3 regions of the Martinezella sp. CNPSo 3959 genome follow, and region 3 is predicted to be linked to each of the others. Evidence: predicted binding sites of a transcription regulator. Region 3 holds the regulator's gene; each other region holds the start of a gene.
The links. The regulator LexA, encoded in region 3, represses DNA repair genes until DNA is damaged. The targets are predictions, from matches to a motif close to TGTTCNNNNTGTGTTCNG.

Region 1 (4,887 bases), on a different contig from region 3:
CAGGCAGCATCCTATCGCAAGGGCCGTGTGCTGCTCGCCGGGGACGCCGCGCATATCCATCCCCCGGATGGCGGACAGGGTCTCAATATCGGTGTGCAGGATGCCATGAACCTCGGATGGAAACTGGCCCAGGTGATCAAGGGCATATCGCCGGAAAGCCTGCTCGAGACCTATCACGCCGAGCGTCATCCGATCGCCGCCGGGTGCTGCGCAATATCCTGGTCTCGGTCGCGCTCCGCCGCCCCGACGACCGCACGCAGATCCTCCGTGAAACGATGGCCGAATGCCTCGCCATGGACGAGCCGCGCCGGCGCTACGCCGCGATGATGTCGGGTTTGGATATTCACTACGATCTCGGCGAGGGACATCCGCTGCTCGGCCGCCGCATGCCCGATCTTGACCTCACTACCGCCCACGGTCCGCTGCGGCTCTTCGAGCTGCTGCACGGAGGCCAGCCTGTGCTGCTCAATCTCGGCGGGCCTGAGAGCTTCGATATCGCCCCTTGGGCGGATCGGGTGCAATCGATCGATGCCCAATATGCCGGACCATGGGCACTTCCTGCGATCGGCGCGGTTGATGCACCCACTGCGGTATTGATACGGCCGGACGGATATGTGGCCTGGGTTGGAGAGGAGACCCGGTTGGGGCTTCCGGAGGCGCTGACCACGTGGTTCGGCCCGCCCACTGTCGTGTGATGCGTGAAGGCCGACAGGATTCAGGCAGGCAGATGGGCCTCTTATCCCTTGGCCGATCAGGCGCTTATCGGCTAGCGTGACGAAGGCGGCGCGCTTGCCGCCGCTTTCGCAGGAAATCCGAGATGCAGGATGATGCCCCAACGAAGACCCTGAATGAGCCGATAGACATACCGGAGCAGGCGAGCAGACTTGCCGAAATCCTGGCACCGGACCTCTCGGTAGTCTTCTGCGGATTGAACCCTGCGCTTACGGCGCATCGCGACGGGCATAATTTCTCGAACCGCAGCAACCGCTTCTGGCGGGTCCTGTACCTTGCCGGCTTCACCCCTCGCCTGCTGCGGGCGGAGGAAGAGCGCGAAATGCTGCAATATCGCCTCGGCCTGACATCGGCGGTCTCCCGCCCGACGAAAAGCGCCAGCGAGCTGAAAAGGAGCGATTACATTGCCGCCGCTCCAGTGCTCGAAGACAAGATCAGGAAGTTCGCGCCGGCTAATCTGGCGTTTCTCGGCAAAGCGGCCTATGCCGCCATCAGCCTCCGGGCCGATGTCGAATGGGGGCGGCAAGCAGAAAAATTTGCGGGCGCTTCGATTTGGGTACTGCCGAACCCGAGCGGCCTCAACCGGGCGTTCGATCTGACGAAACTGACAGAGCACTATCGCGAGGTAAAGCTGGCGGTTGAACATGAGAAGGGTCGCGCCAAATAGCCGACCCCTCCCGGTCGGTTGGCAATCACCCAAGGCGGACTGTCATCGCGATTGTCCTTTTGCGGATCGAGCATGCCGATCGTCTGCAGCCATTGTTCCGCCAGTGCCGACCGGACATATCTTCGGCAATACGTCTTCACTTCCAGAAACTCATGGATAGAGCCAGCGACCAAAGCCTCTCGCCGTCTTCCTCGTCTAGAGTAATTCCGCTTTCCTTCGAATCGCGAACGCGCTCTATCTTCTTGTTTTTACGCAGTTCCGGAAGCAAAACCGCTGCGCACTTTTGCTGGAACTGCTCTAGAACCCCAGCGACTGCTGCACCGGTTTTGGCGGCGCCAGCTGAACGCCTTCCAGCTCCAGCATGCGAGCCTTGGAGTTGGAACCGCCCGGCGCGGAAAAGCCACCGATCTTGCCGCCTGCCGCCAGAACGCGATGGCAGGGAATGATCAGCGCCACCGGGTTCTTCGCCATAGCCTGCCCGACATCGCGCGCAGCTTCCGGCCCTGCGCCGAGCTGCTTGGCCAATGTGCCGTAGGTCGTCGTGTGGCCCCAGCCGACCTGTCGGGCGGCATCGTAGATCTGCCTGAAAAAGGCATCCTGCTCGCCGAGATCGAGCGTGACATCGGAAAAGTCGATCTCCTCACCTGCGAAATAGCGCTTCACCTTGGCAACCACTGCCGCGATGTCCGTGCTTGGGGTCCCGGGCTGCGCATTCGGCAAACGGCGCAGAAGCAGGCGCTCGGTCGCGCCCGCATCCTTCGTCGGCAATTGAAAGCGCAGCACGCCGACATCATTCCAGGCAATGCCGCAGAAGCCGCCGGCGGTTTCGAAGATCAGGTAATTCTGGCTTGTCTCGTTCATGACGAAACCTCCCGTGTTTCCACTTGCCATGAAAATCGTCCTCGGGAGCGCCGAATTCAACCCGTTTCTTGCGCGCAATGAGAATTGCCACCGTTTTGATGCCGGCCTAACGGGCCTTCAGGGGTTCGCGAGCACGGATATCAATATCCGCCGCCGGTGGGAGGCGCGTTCAGCGTCATGCCGCCACCAGAATTGTGATCCCCCGAGGTGGAGCAAGAAGCAATACCAAGGCCGATGAGAGCGAAAGCAACTGCCGCAAAGACTGATCTGGTGAACATGATCGTGATTCCTTTGGGTGAGATTGGGCACGCAGGCCCGAACTTGGAATGAACAGATCAGGCCGTCCTTTTATTCGATCGCTTTTTGAAACAAGGGATGTCGCCATTCCGAATGTTCTTGTTTTGTTCTTGAAATCGCCGCCATTGAGGCATATGCTTTGGAGATCGGAAAACAAAAGGAGGCAGAGCCAAACCGGCTTTGAATGAAGCCATGCAGCATGTCGATCAGTTGTCATTTAATCTCGGCAAACCGCCAATTAGTCGCAAGGGCAAAAGCCCTCCGAAGCGCCGGCAAGCACTCTATTTTGCGGCATTGCCGGACCCAGAAATCGCTAAATTGGCTGCTGAAATGACCGTCGACCAAAGTCGACGAAACGGGTTGATGCGCACAGCGAGAAAGCATGATCTTTACCATGCCACCATTTATCCCATCGACATTGTCTCCCGCTCACAGGAGGAAGCCACCTTCGCTGCGTTGGAGGCTGGGTCAACCATCTGCTTAAAGTCGTTTCCCTTGATATTCGATCGTGCAGGCACATTCGGCAACGGGAACAACCGTCAATATGTACTCTGGTGTAGGGACGGAAACGAGGGGCTAGCGACACTCCGTCGGGAATTGGATGCTGCAATGCAAAGCTTGGGCTTCGAAAGCGGCATATCCAAGTCGTTCCAACCTCACATGACGCTGTTTTATTGCAACCACATTCTTCCCGAAGTGATTTTGGAAGCGCCGATCGCTTGGACAGTCAAAACGTTCACGCTGGTCAACAGCTTTCAAGGCGACGGCGAACATGGCCACGTCTGGCATTGGCCATTATTCTAAATCTGGGTTCTAAATCTGGCGCTTACGGTTTCGGAACAGGCTGAACTGTAGCCATCACAGCTGCCACAGCATCATCGACGCTGAAGCTGCAGCGCTTATCGACATCGGCGACGCCCGCGACCGTCATGAGATCGCGAACCCGGTCATGGACCCGAGCAAACTGTAGACGGAGACCGGCGCGCTGCATGGCGCCGTCGAACTCCATCAAGGCGTCCATCGCCGTGCTGTCGATATCGGAGCTTTCCTCCAGGCTGAGGATGACGGCCCGCAATCCGGCTTGGCTGCGGCTGCCGGACAATATCTCGACGAAGATCGTATCGGCATTGCCGAAAAACAGGGTTTCGCCGGGGCGCCAGATGGCGATGCCCGGTATCTCCGCGGCATCGCCATGCCTGATGACATCGACGAAGTCATGGCTGTTGTTGAGCCGTCCCAAACGGGCGATATACGGGGATGCCAGGCGATGCATCATGGCAGCGAGCGAAAGGGCGATTGCCAGCAGCATGCCGTTGAGCACGCCGAAAGCGAGCACGCCGATGGCGGCGCCCAGTGCCACGTAGAAATCGCGATGCAGACGGCGCAGCCGCAGGATGGGGCTGGGGTCGAGCGCATGCGTCAGAGCCGCGATCACGACGGCGGCCAGCACCGGCTCCGGCAGAAGCGCCACCAGCGGTCCGGCACAGGCAATCAGGATCGCGAGGCCGATGGCGGCAAAGACGGTCGTCGCCCGCGTCTTTGCCCCTGCCGCCTCACTGGCGAAGCCGGCGGAAAAACCCGCACCGACCGGCATGCCCTGAACGACGGCACTGGCGATATTGGCAGCGCCCAGCGCACCAAGCTCGCGATTGATCTCCAGCGTCTCGCCATAACGCAGGGCGAGTGCACGCATGGTGCCCCAGGATTCAGCAAAGAGGATGAGGACAAGAGGCACGGTGAATTGCACCAGCCGCGAATAGGCGGCCCAGCCGGCGTCCGGCAGCGAGGGCCATTGCGGCAGGATCTCGATCGGGCCGACCAGCTTGACGCCATGGCCTTCCAGACCGAACAGATAGGAGGCGAAGATGCCGGCGGCCAGCACAAAGAAGGCGGCGGGAATGCCGGGCAATCGCTTCAGCAGCAACAATGCCGCTAGCGCGACCACGCCGACGGCGACGCTGATCGGATTCCACTGGAGGATCGCGCCGAAGAGTGCGGCCGCGTAAGCCAGGATATTCGAGGCTTGCACGGGCACACCGACAAGGATCGGCAGCTGATGCAGGATGATGGTGATCGCCAGCCCGAGCGCGAAGCCGCGCAAGACCGGCCGCGAGATGAAACCGGTGATGCCGCCAAGGCGCAAGGTACCGGCGATGACGAAAAGAATGCCGGCGAGCGCCACGGCAACGGTGGCAAGTCCCGCCTTGATCGTCGCATCACCCGGCACAACCGCCAATGTTGCGGCGAGAATGGCAGCGGATGAGGATGTGGGGGAGACGATGGCAAAGCGGCTGCGGCCGAATATGGCATAGACGAGACAGCCGACGATG
Region 2 (4,887 bases), on a different contig from region 3:
CGAATTATCCTGCCAATAGAGCAAATCCGGCCCGAAATGAAGGAGAATCTTGGAAATGCCCTAAAATGCAGCGCCTTGGTCGCCCTGCCCTTCATGGCGCCACCTCAATCAGACACGCCGGCGGGCGGAAAGACCGCCCTGCTCTGTCCTGCTTTCAATCTCAGAGATCGATGATGGTGCCGCGACCGTCGTTCCAGATGCGCATTTCGCGCTGGCCGTTCGTCTTCGCCTTGGCGTGCACCGGGGCCGGTTTCATGCGCAGCGAAATCGCGCGGGCTGCCATCAGCACGGTGAGGATAGCGCCGACGGCGAGCGTGACCGAAACGGTAAACAACGCCATGGCCGCAAACACGGTGATACCGGCAAGCGCGATGAACAGGGAACGAATATTCTGCATGGTCGAGACCTCTCTACATCAAGCAATGTGGCCCTCATCACTGTCATCTGCAAGAGGAGCATGGCTTTTTGTTGACTTGCTTGCCGATTAAAAGCGCGGCAAAACGGCACAATGAGCCAATCTGCGAGCCAAAACCCCCCGTCCCGTCCCGCCCGTCTGCGCCGCTCGGTCTTGAGCGTTCCCGCGATCAACCGACGCGCGCTGGACAAGCTTTCGAGCCTCGATTGCGACGCCGTCATCTTCGATCTCGAGGATTCGGTTTCGCCGGAGAAGAAGGCCGAGGCGCGGGAGAATCTGCGGGCCTTCTTTTCGGCCTCGCCGCTGCCGGGCAAGGAGCGGATCATCCGCATTAATGCGCTTTCCTCCAATTTCGGCGCCGATGACCTGGCGCTGGTTACGGAGCTGGAGCCGGATGCGGTGTTGCTGCCGAAGGTGGATGAGCCGCAGGACATGACTGCTGTCAGTGACCGGCTTGCCGAAGCCGATGCGCGGGAAGACTTGCGTATCTGGGCGATGATCGAGACGCCGCGGGGTGTTCTCAACGCGGCTGCAATCGCCGAGGCGGGGCGCACCGCCGGCAGCCGGCTCGATTGTTTCGTCGTCGGTCTCAATGACCTCAGGAAGGAAACGGGCGTGTTGCCGCAGCCCGGTCGTCCCTATCTCGTGTCCTGGCTGATGCAGGTGATATTGGCCGTCAGCGCTTACGGCCTTGAGGCGATCGATAGCGTCTTCAACGATTTTAAGAATGCCGATGAATTCGAGGCAGAATGCGGCCAAGGGGCCGCCATGGGCTTTGCCGGCAAGATGCTGATCCATCCGAGCCAGATCGAGGCAGCCAACCGGCATTTCGGCCCGGCTGAGACTGCCATCGCCGAGGCCGAAGCCATTATCGCTGCCTTTGCCGCACCGGAGGCCGCCACTCTCAATGTCGTGAACCTCGGCGGACGGATGGTGGAGCGGCTGCACCTTGTCCAGGCGGAGAGACTCGTCCATAAAGCTCGTCTGATCGCGCAACGCTCTTCGGACACGGCAGCGGCGCCCCGCACCGAGGCCTGACTGTCGAATTGCCCGGCCAAATACGAAAGATGCCCTGATGAAACTCTACCGCTTCCTCACCGGTCCCGATGACGCTTCCTTCTGCCACAAGGTCAGCGCGGCGCTGAACAAGGGCTGGGAGCTATACGGCTCGCCGACCTATGGCTTCAATTCTGCAAGCGGACGGATGGAATGCGGTCAGGCTGTCGTTAAGGACGTGGCCGGCAAGGATTACGATCCGGAGATGAAGCTTTCGGAGCAGTAAGCGCCGGCTGAAATTCTTCATTCCCCCGGCCGTCTTGCGGTCGGGGTTTGTTTCACCGATCCGTCGCTTCTTCGGCGCTCGCCTCGATGCGCTCCATGTCCTCGTCGCTCAGGCCGAAATGGTGGCCGATCTCGTGGATCAGAACATGGGTGATGATGTCGCCGAGAGTTTCGTCGTTTTCAGCCCAATAGTCGATGATCGGTCGGCGATAGAGGCGGATCTTGTTGGGCATATCGCCGGTCTGGGCGGTAAAGCGCTCCGAGATGCCGCGACCTTCGAAAAGGCCGAGCAGGTCGAAGGGTGTTTCCAGCGCCATATCCTCGAACACTTCGTCATCCGGGAAATCCTCGATGAGAATGACGAGGTTGCCGGTGAGCGAGCGAAATTCTTCCGGCAGGTGGCCGTAAGCCTCCATTGCCAGAGATTCGAATGTGCTGATGGAGGGCGAGTGGCGATCCCGCCAATCTTCGCTCTGGTCAACGCGAGCCATGAATATTCCTTCCTTGGCTGGTCATATAGAGACTTTGCGCTGCTTTTACGAGAGCGGAATAGAGCGTGATACCGAAAAGTGTTTGAGCGGTTTTCGATCGACATCATGCTCTACTTTTTTGATTCTAGAGCGGATTCGGATTTTCGGGCGACAGATCGAAAATCATCTGGCTCGGTTCAAAGGAATATTTTCTTATGAAATGGTGTTGACTCTTTCTTCAAGCTCTGGAATCCATAAGAACATAACAGGAACATTATCGCTCTGGAGTGAACGTCATGGCCGAGGCTGCCGTGGCGCGGGAAACGCTTTTTGCCCTGCGTGAAACCATTGCCCGACTGGAAGGCAGGCCGATCCCGGCACTGGCAGCGGTGGCGCATGAAGCGCTGGCAGACAAGCCGGTGAGAGAGGCGATGGGTATTGCGAAATCCCTGCCTACTGAGCCTAGGCTTGAGCAGTCGCTCCTTCCGATCGGCGTCGATGAGCTCGATGCGGCATTGCAAGGCGGTCTGCCGCTCGATGCGCTGACGGAAATTCGCTCGCTCGGCCTGCGCGATGCCGGGGTGGCCAGCGGCTTTGCCCTTGCGCTTGCGGCGAGACTGCATGCGCGAGCATCGGATAAGACCGCGGCCAAGTCTCCGGTCCTATGGATCGGCGATACGGTCGCAACGATGGAGGCAGGCCTGCCCTATGCCATCGGCATCGGCGATTTCGGGCTGGAGCCTCAGGCTCTCCTACAGGCGTCGCCGCGCAAGCTCGACGATGCGCTCTGGGTGGCGGAAGCAGCCCTTGGCAGCGCTGCCTTTGCCGTCGTCATTCTGGAAGTGCGCGGCAATCCCGCCCGTTTCGGTCTGACCGAGAGCCGGCGGCTGGCGCTGAGGGCCAAGGCGGCGGGGCGGCCCTTGTTTCTGTTGCGACAGGGAGGCGAGGAGGAAGCAAGCAGCGCCCTCTTCCGCTTTTCCGTCAAACCCGCGCCGGCGCAGGCGCGGCCCCTGCCGGACGGATCGGTGCTTGGCGGCAGCATCGGTCACCCGGCTTTTCGTCTGACCTTGGAAAAGAGCCGAAACCCGGCGCCCCTTTCCATAACCCTGGAGTGGAATGCCCATGACCGCCGCTTTGCCCCTGTCCTCGACACTCAACACTCTCCCCTTCCCGGCGAACAGCCAGCGCATTCTGGCGCTGACCTTCCCGCATCTGCCGACCGACCGGATCGCGCGCAAGCGCTGGGGTCTGTCCTGGCGTTCGACAGGCAGGCTTGAAGCGCCGCCGCTCGCATGTGCCGGTAAGCTGAACAATGCCACGCGGCTGACCGCGCTCAATGAACGGGCTGAAATGATCGGCCTGAAACAGGGGCAGGGCGTGGCTGAGGCAAAGGCGATCTGTCCCGATCTCGATGTCGTCGAGGAGGATCCGGCCGCGGATCGCAAGCTTCTGGAAGCGATCGCCGACTGGTGCGACCGTTATACGCCGCTGGTGGCGATCGACGGCAAGGACGGGTTGTTTCTCGATATTACCGGCTGTGCCCATCTCTTCGGCGGCGAAGAGGCGCTGCTCGAGGACATTTTGATCCGGATTTCCCGGCTGGGGCTCGATGTGCGTGGCGCCATTTCCTCCGCGCCCGGCCTGTCCTGGGCGGTTGCTCGTTTCGAAGAAAGCCGTGTCGTTCCTTCGGAAGCGATGGAAGAGGCCCTGGCGCCGCTGCCCGTGGCGTCTCTGAGGCTCGGCGAAGAGACCATCGCTGCGTTGCAGAAACTGGGATTGAAGCAGGTCGGCGACCTTCTGACAGCACCGCGTGCGCCGCTTGCCCGCCGTTTCGGTGCGCAGCTAATGTTGCGGCTTGATCAGGCCGTCGGCCTCGTCGAGGAACCGATTTCGCCGCGTCGCCCGGTCGCGCAATTGTCGGCCGAGCGCCGGCTCGCCGAGCCGGTGCAGGCGGAAGAGGATATTCTTCAGCTTGCCCGCCAGCTTGCCGAAACCCTGAAGCCGGGACTGGAGGCGCGCGGCGTCGGCGGCCGCTCCTTCGAACTCCTGCTTTTCCGGGTGGATGGGGCGGTTTTCCGCATCGCGGCCGGCGCATCGCAACCGCTGCGGGAGCCGAGCCGGATCGCCAGCCTGTTCACGGAGCGTTTTGGCGCCATTCATGACGATCTCGATGTCGGTTACGGTTTCGAAATCATCCGCCTCAATGTGCTTCAGCATGCGCCCTTCGATGCCATGCAAGGCGATTTTGTCGGAGAAGACCGCCAGGAAGGATCTCTTGCCGCCTTTGTGGATCGTGTGGCCGCCCGGCTGGGGCCGGACTGTCTGCAAGGGTTCGAGCTGCGGCAGAGCCATATCCCTGAGCGGGCCGTGCGGCCACTGCCGGCCATGGCCATCCTCGCCTCGAAGCGGCGCACAGGTGAGGAGGATGCCGGTCATGGTTTCTTCCGCGGAGAACGGCCGCTGCGGCTGTTTCGTATGCCGGAGCTGGTCGAAACCATTGCTGCCGAAGTGCCCGACGGCCCTCCCCGGCAGTTCCGCTGGCGGCGGGTCATGCATCGGGTCAGCCGGGCCGAAGGGCCGGAGCGGCTTTCGGCGGAATGGTGGGTCGAGGAAAAGGAAGAGCCTGCCCGCGATTATTTCCAAGTCGAGGATGAGGAGGGTCATCGTTTCTGGCTGTTCCGCAAGGGGCTCTATGGCCGAAGCGGCACGACGCCGGATTGG
Region 3 (4,887 bases):
CGACCGAAGCCCTGAGAATTGCCGGCCTGACCCACATCATTGCAATTTCCGGCCTCAACATGGCGCTGTCGGCCGGCATCTTCTATGTCGGTCTGCGCTATTTGTTCAGCCTGTTTCCCGGTGTCGTCCAGGCCTGGCCGACGAAGAAGTTCGCAGCCTTCGGCGCGCTTCTAACGGTAACGGCCTATTACCTCATTTCCGGATTCGGCGTCTCCGCCGAGCGCGCCTTCATCATGATGGCGATCATGCTGGTGGCCGTGCTTTTCGACAGGCCATCCATCAGCTTGCGCAATGTGGCGCTCTCAGCCATCGTCATCCTGGTCTTGTCACCGTCTCAGGTACTCGGTCCGAGTTTCCAGATGTCTTACGCCGCAACGCTGGCGCTGGTATCAGGCTATTCGCTCTGGAAACGACGGCGGCATCGCGAAAACATCCTGCCGCGCATCCGTCTGTTAAGTCCGCTACTGTTCGTCACACGCTTCTTTGGAGGCGTGATGTCGACCTCGTTCATCGGCGGTGCGTCGACGGCCATCTTCTCGATCGAGCACTTTCACCGGTTGGCGACATATGGACTTGCTGCCAACCTTGCGGCCATGCCCGTCGTCTCTTTCATCGTCATGCCCTTCGGTATGATGGCGATGCTGCTGATGCCTTTCGGAATCGATGGACCGTTCTGGAAAGTCACCGGAGAGGGACTGGAGCTTGTGATCGCTATTGCAAAAACGGTGGCTGGGTGGGGAGGTGATATCACTTTCGGCCGCCAGCCCAGCTGGCTGATGCCGACTTTCATCGCCGGCTTCCTGATCATGAGCATGTTGCGGACCCGGCTTCGCCATCTGGGCCTGTTGCTGCTGCTGTCATCTGTCGGTGTGGCCGCGTTCGGCTCTGGTGTGCCGAAGCCGGATCTGATGATCTCGGAAGATGGTATTCTGGTTGCCTTGCGCCAGGATGATATCCTCGCCACCAATCGCGAGAGACCGCAGGCCTTCATCTTCGAGCAATGGCAAAAAGCACTGGTCGCAGCCGAACATCAACCGCCGACCATGCTTCCGACCGATAGCCGGCTTCCGCAGATCAGCAAGACGGATCGGCACAAGCGACTAAGTAACGAGGAGGAGAAGGCGGTCCGCACCGCAATGGAAGAAGCTTTGGACCGCACCATGCAAGGCAGCTTTGCCTGTCAGAAGGGAGCATGGTGTGTCGCCATGCTCGAAAACGGCGCGATATTGGTCACCATCGAGAACGCGGCCTATCTGCCCGCGGCTTGCGACACCGGGAGCATTGTCGTGACGCCAATCCGGCTGCGGCTGGATCATTGCCGTTCCGGAGCAACGCTCATAACCGGTGCGACATTGCGCAAAACCGGCTCCATTGAAATGGTGCTTACCTCAGACACACCCATTATATCCGCCGCATTCAATAACCCGCAGCGCCCATGGACCAGGCATCGAACCTATGATTGGCGCACCGGCAAATTCGACGCGCCAATTGCAAAGGCGCCGCCAGTCCCGGACAATTCACCGGTCAGTGATAGCGACGAATAAGGCCGACGAGCTTGCCCTGAACCTTGACGCGATCTGGCCCGAAGATGCGGGTTTCATAGGCTGGGTTCGCGGCTTCCAGCGCGATGGAGGCACCCTTGCGACGGAAGCGCTTCAAGGTAGCTTCTTCATCGTCGACGAGTGCAACGACGATATCGCCGGGATTGGCCGTGGTCGAATTGCGGATAATGACCGTATCGCCGTCGAAAATTCCGGCGTCGATCATCGAATCCCCTCGAACTTCAAGCGCATAATGTTCGCCGGAGCCGAGCATGTCGGCGGGAACGGTAATGTCGTGCGTATTGTTCTGGATGGCCGAGATCGGAACGCCGGCTGCGATGCGACCCATCACCGGTACGGACGCCGAGCCGTTGTGATCGTCATTTGCCACCTTCGACGGAGCGGGCGGGGCAACGGGCTGCGGCTTGCCGAGGCTGCCCTCGATGACGCTCGGCGAAAAGCCGCGACGCGGCTGAAGGCTGGGATTATAAGCATCCGGGAGCTTGATGACTTCGAGAGCCCTGGCCCTGTTCGGCAGCCGGCGGATAAAGCCGCGCTCCTCCAGCGCCGTGATCAGACGATGGATACCGGATTTGGATGCCAAATCCAATGCATCCTTCATCTCGTCGAAGGACGGCGGAACACCGGATTCCTTCATGCGTTCGTGAATGAAGAGAAGCAGTTCCTGCTGCTTGCGCGTCAACATCGTCTTGGAACCCCAGAATCAAGAAAAGCCGTGAAACAAATCCAGAACGGACACTATATGTTCCATATGTGTTCCGCAAGTGCTTAAATTTCGGTAAAGCCTTGTAGTGTCAGTTAAATAATTACGACTTACGAATGGGTCGGCTTAGGATGTTGAGACGTTATATAGGCCGCAACCATTTGAAAAATATAGAAAATATCGCCATTTCCGTTCTCGGGCTTTGCTGCTCGGTCGGCGTATTCAAGAAGCGGATCCATATTGGACGTCATTGGCCACACGCGTTGACGGTAAGAATCAGCAATCACGTTTGTGAGATTGCTTTCGGTCCTGTCCCTGTGCGTTGAGTGTTCCATGCTCCTATCTTGAATTACGCGGGGGAAGGGCGCAAATCTGCTGCCAAAGGCAGATAGGAGGAACCATGATTTCGTCACCGCACCCGCTGGATCATCTCGTGCTGCCGACCGTCAATATCGCTCTGGCGCGCGAACGCCTCGGCAAGCTCGGTTTCACGGTGGCTCCGGATGCGCGTCATCCCTTTGGCACGCAGAACGCCTGCGTCTTCTTTGCCGATAAAACCTATCTCGAACCCCTGAGCGTGGCATCTCCGGAGCAGTGCGAGAAGAGCATTTTGGACGGCAATGTTTTCGTCGCGCGCGATCAGGCTTATCGTTTCCGGGTGGGGGAAGATGGTTTTTCGGCCGTGGTGTTCGGCACGGATGATGCGGTGGCGGATGACGAGCGCTTCAACGCGGCGGCGATTTCCGCTGGGCGAATGCTGGATTTTTCCCGTCCGATGAAGATGCCGGACGGAACGGAAACCACGGCCGGCTTTCGTCTCGCCTTTGCCGCTGATCTGCGCGCGCCAGACTTTCTCGCCTTCTGCTGTCAGCGCATCAATCCGCTGCCGGCTGACCGCAGCGTGCTTGAGCGTCACGAGAACGGCGTGACCGGCATTGCGCGGGTAGCGCTTTGCGCGCCGCAACCGGCCGTCTATCGCCGCTTCTTCGAAGACGTTGTCGGCAGCCCGCAAATAACGGAGCATTCCTTCGGCTTGACCATCAAGGCGGCCAACGCCGATCTGGAGATTTTGACGCCGGAAGGCATGGAGGCGTTCTATGATCTGCCTGTTCGCACGACTGATCCGGGGCTCAGGGCGCGGGCAATCCTTTTCAAAACACGCGATCTTTCCGTGACATCGTCGCATTTCACTGCTAACGGCGTCACCTATACGCGTAAGAACAATCGTCTATTGGCGAGGTTGGCGCCCGGTCAGGGCGCATTGTTCGCCTTTGAGGAGACAAAATGAGCACAAATTCCGAAGTCACCGTCGGCGAGGGTGCCTCCAAGGTCCTTTTTTCCAATACTGCAAAGCTGTCGCTGATCGCCGGCCCCTGTCAGATGGAAAGCCGCGATCATGCCTTTATGATTGCCGGCGTGCTGAAGGAACTCTGCGGCAAGCTCGGCATCGGCCTTATCTACAAGTCCTCCTTCGACAAGGCGAACCGCACATCGCTGTCGGGCAAGCGCGGCATCGGCCTGGAGAAGGCCTTGGAAATTTTTGCCGACCTCAAGAAGGAATATGGCTTTCCCGTCCTGACCGACATCCACACGGAAGAGCAGTGCGCCATCGTTGCCAAGACGGTCGATATCCTGCAGATCCCGGCCTTCCTGTCGCGCCAGACAGACCTTCTGGTTGCCGCTGCCAAGACTGGCCGCGTGGTCAACGTCAAGAAAGGCCAGTTCCTGGCGCCATGGGATATGAAGAACGTGCTTGCCAAGCTGAACGAAAGCGGCAATCCGAATATTCTTCTTTGCGAGCGCGGCGCCTCCTTTGGCTATAATACGCTGGTCTCGGATATGCGCTCGCTGCCGATCATGGCGGCGATGGGCGCGCCCGTCATCTTCGACGCGACCCATTCCGTGCAGCAGCCAGGCGGGCAGGGCGGTTCGACCGGCGGCGATCGCCGGTTCGTCGAGACGCTGGCACGCGCCGCGGTCGCTGTCGGCGTCGCCGGTGTTTTTGTCGAGACACATGAGGACCCGGACAATGCACCGTCCGATGGCCCGAACATGGTCTATCTGAAGGATATGCCGCGGCTTCTGGAAAAGCTGCTGGCCTTCGACGCTATCGCCAAGGCCTGAAACGTAGCCGGCATTCAACAGGCTGACATGAACTTGCGTTACGGGCCTGTAGGAGTGCCAAATCGCGGCGCGGATCGCCATTGAAATTTCCGCGCCTTCGATTAAGACGATTTAAATCGATTTATAAACCAGCGAGCAGGGAGCTATCATGACCGCAATCACCGACATTATCGCCCGCGAGATTCTCGACAGCCGTGGCAATCCGACCGTTGAAGTCGATGTCTACCTCGAAGACGGCAGCTTGGGCCGCGCGGCGGTTCCGTCGGGTGCGTCGACCGGCGCACATGAAGCCGTCGAGCTTCGCGATGGCGGCAAGCGCTACCATGGCAAGGGTGTCGAGAAGGCCGTCGAAGCCGTCAATTCGGAAATCTTCGATGCGATCGGCGGCATGGATGCCGAAAACCAGATCCAGCTCGACAACATCATGATCGAGCTCGATGGCACGCCGAACAAGTCGCGCCTTGGCGCCAATGCCATCCTCGGCGTCTCGCTCGCCGT

Region 1: AC13RE_RS18005 (2'-5' RNA ligase family protein) is a predicted target of LexA. The motif match lies at 2,652-2,669, and genes of this name have one in related genera.
Region 2: AC13RE_RS24265 (ImuA family protein) is a predicted target of LexA. The motif match lies at 2,423-2,440, and genes of this name have one in related genera.

Annotation. Positions count from the first base shown of each region.
Region 1 covers NZ_JBXSOV010000008.1:73,276-78,162, reverse strand. Annotated here, with positions in the region: partial or broken gene AC13RE_RS18025 (FAD-dependent monooxygenase) at 1-695, shown strand, start outside; gene mug (G/U mismatch-specific DNA glycosylase) at 818-1,399, shown strand; gene AC13RE_RS18015 (methylated-DNA--[protein]-cysteine S-methyltransferase) at 1,697-2,260, opposite strand; gene AC13RE_RS18010 (hypothetical protein) at 2,401-2,538, opposite strand; gene AC13RE_RS18005 (2'-5' RNA ligase family protein) at 2,750-3,361, shown strand; gene AC13RE_RS18000 (SulP family inorganic anion transporter) at 3,384-4,887, opposite strand, start outside.
Region 2 covers NZ_JBXSOV010000015.1:31,981-36,867, reverse strand. Annotated here, with positions in the region: gene AC13RE_RS24285 (hypothetical protein) at 161-397, opposite strand; gene AC13RE_RS24280 (HpcH/HpaI aldolase/citrate lyase family protein) at 509-1,453, shown strand; gene AC13RE_RS24275 (DUF1737 domain-containing protein) at 1,491-1,697, shown strand; gene AC13RE_RS24270 (metallopeptidase family protein) at 1,750-2,187, opposite strand; gene AC13RE_RS24265 (ImuA family protein) at 2,463-3,443, shown strand; gene AC13RE_RS24260 (Y-family DNA polymerase) at 3,355-4,887, shown strand, end outside.
Region 3 covers NZ_JBXSOV010000001.1:170,071-174,957, forward strand. Annotated here, with positions in the region: gene AC13RE_RS00915 (ComEC/Rec2 family competence protein) at 1-1,544, shown strand, start outside; gene lexA (transcriptional repressor LexA) at 1,525-2,247, opposite strand; gene AC13RE_RS00925 (VOC family protein) at 2,666-3,553, shown strand; gene kdsA (3-deoxy-8-phosphooctulonate synthase) at 3,550-4,389, shown strand; gene eno (phosphopyruvate hydratase) at 4,538-4,887, shown strand, end outside.